DNA from 2 places in the Aeribacillus sp. FSL K6-3256 genome. Region 1 is predicted to be linked to the other one. Evidence: predicted binding sites of a transcription regulator. Region 1 holds the regulator's gene; the other holds the start of a gene.

Region 1 (3,153 bases):
TAATGATTTTAGCCACGTTTGATTTTGCTGTTTCCATCCGCATGTTCACTTTCTCATATAAAATTCGGAAAGCAAAAAACAACCGATGAGGTGTAATGATATTATCCCTCTTGTGTAGACAGTAGGAAAAAAGCCTATACTGTCTTCACAAGAGGGATATGTTTATAACAGCCCATCGGTTTTACTTTTGATCTGATTCTTTTATTTGAGAAGACTGTGCTTTTTTGTAAGCAAATCTTGAAACAATGATACTTATTTCATACAAAATGAATAGCGGAATCGTGACCATTAAATGCGACACAATTTCAGGCGGCGTAATAATCGCTGCGATAACAAGCAATACAAAATACGCATATTTTCTAACCTTTGCCAAAAACGCCGGATTGATGATCCCGAGTCTTGTTAAAAACATAATGACAACGGGAAGCTGAAACAACAGTCCGAAAGGCAATGTTAACTGCAGCAGGAAACGAAAGTATTCATTTATTCCTATCATTTGTTGAATGTTTAAATCATTGGAAAGCCGCCCCATAAAATCGATGACAAAAGGAAACAAAATAAAATAAGAGAAGCTTATTCCTAAAAGAAATAAAGCAACCGACAACGGTATATAGCTTAATGTGACCCGCCTTTCTTTTTCATACAGTCCTGGGCTGATAAACGCCCAAAGCTGGTACAATAAAACAGGGAAAGTTAGAATTAAAGCAATAATAAATGTAATCTGCATATAAACGATCAATGGATCTGCAGGACGAAAAGCATTTAAGGCGAATTGCTTTGCTTCATCAGTTTGCTGTAAAAAAACAATAATTGGCTTCGCTATGAAAAAGCCAGTAATCATAGCAACGAAAAAGAAAACGACTACAATAATCAGCCGTTTTCTAAGCTCCGCTATATGCTCCAACACGGACATTTTTTTTTCGCTCATCATTATTCATCCATTCTTCTTGCTATTCATTTTTCTTGTTTTCTTCATCATCGTCTGCTAAGCCCTTCGTGGCACTTTTAAACTCCTTTAATGATTCTCCTATAGCTTTTCCAAGCTCAGGAAGTTTTTTCGGCCCGAAAACAAGCAGAGCTGCAAATACAATCAACAGCAAGCTTCCAATTCCAATTGTTGGCATTTAATATCGCTCCTTCAATCTTCATTCGAATAATGTTTTAAAAAATATGCAAGAGCCTGAAGTTCAACAGATAGATCGATATGATGAATCCGAATTTTATCCGGAACATTTAAGCGAGCCGGCGTAAAATTTAAAATGCCTTTTATGCCTTTTTCCACTAACCGATCCGTTATTCCTTGAGCGGCAGTTGCCGGGACCGTTAATATCGCAACAGGCACATCATCAGGCAATTCACTTTCTAGCTGATCCAAATGATAAATTGGAACTCCACCAATTTTCATTCCTACTTTTCGTTTATTAATGTCAAATGCAATAACAATTTGTGTGTTGTTATTTTTTGTAAAATTGTAATTTAAAAAAGCTGTTCCCAAATTTCCGACTCCAATGAGGGCAACTTTGGTCAACTCATCTTGGTCAAGCGTCTTTCTAAAAAATGATAACAAATAATTGACATTATATCCATAACCTTTTTTGCCCAGCGCTCCGAAATATGAAAAGTCCCTTCTAATTGTCGCAGAATCTACTTTTACTGCTTCACTCAGTTCTTGAGAGGAAACACGTTGTTTTCCCGAGGCATGTAAATTTTGCAAAAACCGATAATATAGAGGTAATCTTTTTGCAGTTGCTTGCGGTATCTTAGATTGATCTTGATTCAATGCTCATCCCTCGCAATCCAAAACAACCTGACTAATTTTGTTTTTAACTATGTTTTCTAGCAAGCGGCTGCTCGCCTGTATGAAACAATATCAGACTGATAACGCTTCCATCCTGATCTTCTTCTCCGTCTACATTTCTTTTTATTTGTTTTTTCTCCAAACTCTCCTTATATAAAAACTATACACTATTTTTTTATTCGTGTCTTTTGAACGATTGTTACAATTTCTTGTCCTTTTGTTCATCAGGTCAGTTGCCTGCAGTCAAATATATAGGCTACACTTATTCTAGCAAAGATTGAGGTGAACTATGGATGATTTTATTGCAGTTAAACAAAATCACAAAATATTATGGTGCTGACCTTATTTTATCGAATATTAAGCTGGAAATCCAAACAGGAGATAAAATCGCCGTTGTAGGCCGCAATGGAGCCGGAAAATCAACATTATTGAAAATCATTGCCGGTGAAATGCCCTTTGATTCTGGTGAAATTGTGAAGCCAAAAGATTTAACAATCGGCTATCTGGCACAAAACACAGGATTAGAATCAACTAAGTCGATATGGGATGAAATGCTAACCGTTTTTGAAGAGCTGCGGAACATCGAAGCTGAGCTGCGAAATATTGAACAAAAAATGGCAGCTATCTCCTCAGCTGGAGATTCTCATGCTTTGCAAAGCTTAATGAAGGAATATGATTCACTCCAACATTTATATAAAGAAAATGGCGGATATCAATATGAGGCGGATATCCGTTCTGTGCTGCATGGATTAGGGTTTGCTGATTACGACTATTCAACTAAAATTTCGGTTTTGAGCGGAGGACAAAAAACCCGGTTAGCACTCGGAAAGCTCCTGTTGAAAAAACCGGATCTGCTCATACTCGACGAGCCGACAAACCATCTCGACATGGAAACATTAAACTGGCTCGAACAATATTTACAGCATTATAATGGAGCGGTTCTAATTGTTTCCCATGACCGGTACTTTTTAGATCGCGTTGTCAACACTGTTTATGAAATATCACGAACAGTTTGTACGAAGTATGTTGGGAATTACAGCGCTTATTTAAAACAAAAAGCGGAAGCGTACGAAAGGGAATTAAAACAATTTGAAAAACAGCAAGAAGAAATCGCGCGGATGAAAGATTTTATTCAACGAAACTTAGCAAGAGCATCGACAACGAAACGTGCGCAAAGCAGAAGGAAAATGCTTGAGAAAATGGAAATACTGGACAGGCCCGCTGGGGACGAGAAGTCAGCCAGCTTTTCCTTCGAAATCGAAAAGCAAAGCGGCAATGACGTGTTAAAAGCCATTGATTTGTCCCTTTCCTACGATCAAAAAACTCCGATCGTGAAAAATATTAACTTTTCGATC
Region 2 (3,153 bases), 540 kb from region 1:
GAGTGATCCCAGACTCTAGTATTTGATGATGGAAGCCGACTGGGATGGAAAAAAGAACAAACAGTACAAACGCCAGTCTTGCAAGCGAATCGCTGAAAATTTTCCCGCCTATTATTTTTGGAATGATGACGTACCAGCACATATAGGCAGGCAATAACCAGAAATACACTAATGGATGGCCGAAATACCAAAAAAGTGTTCTGCTTAACAGCACATTGATTTTATCGACTAACCCGAAGGACCAAGGAATAAACTGGAATAATACCGTTACTGCTACGCCCAATGTTGCTATGATCCATAAAATCATTGTGGCAACTGCCATAAAGCTTAATAGAGGAGACGGCTTTCCTTCATTTTTCTTTTTCCAGACAGCGTATTGGCTAAACATGCCAGCTCCGCTTACCCAGCTGCCGACTACAACAAGCGTCAGACCGATATAAAACCATGGCGATGCTTTAAGTGGTGCATAAAAAGTGTATAGAACGGTCGCTTTATTTAATAAGATCATAACCGTTGTAATCGCTGTTCCAATCGTCATAAGCCAAAAGCCGATCCAAGCCGACTTTTTGGCAAACGGAGTTAAATCACCTGTCGTCCGACTCATGGAAGCATATAAAAAACCAATGATAAAAAATGTTGTAAAAACAAGTGCCAACAAAACGCCATGAGCAGTCAAAAGCTGATAATATCCGATCCCTGCCGGAAGCTCAAGCGTTCCGCTTCTAACAAAAGCCTGCAATAACCCGGCAATCGCTCCTAAAAACAATGCAATATAACCAACTGCAATATGGGCGAGCGCCAGCTTTCCATCGTTTGGGTGAAGCGCTGTATTTTTCATGCTTTTGTCACCTCAATTTTCGTGCTCATCATTTGGTGCCCAGTACCGCAATATTCGTTGCAAATTATTAAATAGCTGCCGGGTTTATGAAATGTATGTGTAAGCGAATTCACATGTCCCGGGGTCACCATCATGTTTACATTTGTGCCAACGATTTCAAGGCCATGAACAACATCTTTGCTTGTCACGATAATATGAACTTTTGCTCCCTCCGGTATTTTTATGTCATTCGGCATAAAGGCAAAAGCTTGAGAAACTATAACAAGTTCGTATTCGTTGTCTCCAATTTTCTTTAAGCCTGGTTGATTAAACGGCTCTGTCGTGTCTACTTTTTGCGGATCCAATGTGGTCAGATCACTCGGCGGATGATGACCTTGTGCAAATGCACTGATGCCCACGATTGTTAAAAACATCACAAGCGTACCTATACCTATTAATAGCCAAACCTTTTCAAGTCTGTGCAAATGCAAGATGATCCCCCTCCTTTATAATCGTTGAATAAATAAGTAGTAAACTCCAAACCAAGAAAGTATTAAAAAAAGAGCCAGCATAAGAACGGATAAAAAAGTGCCAAATAACGAATATTCTTTCTTTTGAGCAATTTCCTGCTCTTTTTTATCGGAGATGAATTCTTTTGCCACCCATAACACCACCTTTTCTTCTTTTAAAAAAATTGTAGTTTAGCTTACGTTAGTCAATCTGTGAAAAAAATCACATTTTCCATAGTACTTTTTGACAGTATGTTGAACAAAAAACATTGCATTCACACTGAATCTTCTATCATTAGGAAGCTAGGAGCCAAAATGAACGGGACACATTTTTGGATGAAGCTCTGGCTATGACCTTTGAATCGGTTAAGAAGGTCACCCTTTCATTTCTTTGCACAAAAAAAACGCCTGTCCCGATATAGTAGACAGACGTTTATATTTACATATATTTAACTGCAGCAACAGCAAGAAGAACCCATGCAATTAAAAATGAAATGCCTCCAAGCGGCGTAATTGCACCTAACACTTTGATCTGCGTCACACTTAATATATACAGGCTTCCGGAAAACAGGAGAATACCGATGAGCATCAGCCACCCGGCCCAATTTGCATAGCCTGCCTGCGGATGCTGCTGCAAAAACAGAGCCGTGACAAAAAGGCCAATCGAATGGAACATTTGATATTGTACACCTGTTTGCCATGTCTCCAAATATTTTTGCGGAATTTTCCCTTCCAAACCATGGGCGCCGAATGCTCCTAAAGCTACAGACAAAAAAGCACCGACGGCTCCAAGAATGAAAAATATTTTCATCATCTTCACCCCTTTTTCCCTTCATCTTACCTTATCGTCCGTTTTTTTTAAATGAAGATTTTACAGATGACAAGATTTTGTTAGAAATCAAAAATAGATTCTCCATTTGCATCGTCTTCGACCAACAAACGTTCTTTCATTGTCAGCGTTTTGCTGTTTGCATTTCCGATCATTTTTTCCAGCTCTAATGGAGTTATTTCACTTTCGCTTTTTGGCTCTTGAATAGCTGAAAAATCATAATTTTCCTCTTGTTGATCCAAAATAACATCACATAAAGAACGGATGACAAGAAGCCGGGCTTTTAGATCATGAGGTGTTCCTGCTGCCTTTGCCTTTTTCAGTTCCTCCTCCATTTTTCCTATTATGCTTGAGACCGGTATATTCAACTCCTATCGCTCCTTATTGAAAGATAATGATCTTGCTTTTTTATCATATTTGATTTTTTCCTTATTGACAAACTTGTCTGCTTCATTCACTTTTCATAACAAACTTGTTACAATAAGTAAGGAATTTTTGAGCACAAGGAGGGCCTGCAGATGGACAATCAATATTTGCAAACAATAAACGGCGATTTATGGTTAACAGAAGATGAAAGAGAAAATTTAAAAATCAGCTATAGAATCAAAGAAGTGCTTTTTTCAAAGCAATCCCCTTTTCAAAATGTTATGGTATTGGATTCATATGATTTTGGCCGCATGCTAGTGCTAGATGGAGTTGTGCAAACCACTTCTATTGATGGGCATATATATAATGAAATGATTTCCCATATCCCGCTCAATCTCCACCCAAATCCGGAAAAAGTGCTGATCATCGGCGGCGGAGACTGCGGTGTTGCCAGAGAAGTATGCAAATATGATTCAGTGAAGGAAATCGATATGGTGGAAATTGACGAGCTTGTCGTTTCCGCATGCAAGGAGCATCTGCCTGAAGTGTCAGGAAACTTAAGCGACCCGCGCGTAAATTTCTTATTTATTGACGGCGTGAAATATGTAGAAAACAAACAAAATGAATACGAT

Evidence for each region. The regulator Rex, encoded in region 1, represses fermentation and respiration genes when NADH is low (regulators of the CRP and FNR family bind a similar motif). The targets are predictions, from matches to a motif close to TTGTGAAATATTTCACAA.
Region 2: the regulator Rex is predicted to act here: its motif matches at 1,538-1,555, upstream of NSQ84_RS17555 (cytochrome c oxidase subunit 2A).

What each region holds. Positions count from the first base shown of each region.
Region 1 is NZ_CP150188.1:394,723-397,875, reverse strand. It holds gene NSQ84_RS02065 (YdiK family protein) at 1-89, shown strand, start outside; gene tatC (twin-arginine translocase subunit TatC) at 182-928, opposite strand; gene NSQ84_RS02055 (twin-arginine translocase TatA/TatE family subunit) at 951-1,124, opposite strand; gene NSQ84_RS02050 (redox-sensing transcriptional repressor Rex) at 1,139-1,780, opposite strand; gene NSQ84_RS02045 (ABC-F family ATP-binding cassette domain-containing protein) at 2,092-3,153, shown strand, end outside.
Region 2 is NZ_CP150188.1:3,648,830-3,651,982, forward strand. It holds gene NSQ84_RS17545 (b(o/a)3-type cytochrome-c oxidase subunit 1) at 1-838, opposite strand, end outside; gene NSQ84_RS17550 (cytochrome c oxidase subunit II) at 835-1,308, opposite strand; gene NSQ84_RS17555 (cytochrome c oxidase subunit 2A) at 1,324-1,440, opposite strand; gene NSQ84_RS17560 (DUF423 domain-containing protein) at 1,766-2,137, opposite strand; gene NSQ84_RS17565 (YwdI family protein) at 2,218-2,523, opposite strand; gene speE (polyamine aminopropyltransferase) at 2,674-3,153, shown strand, end outside.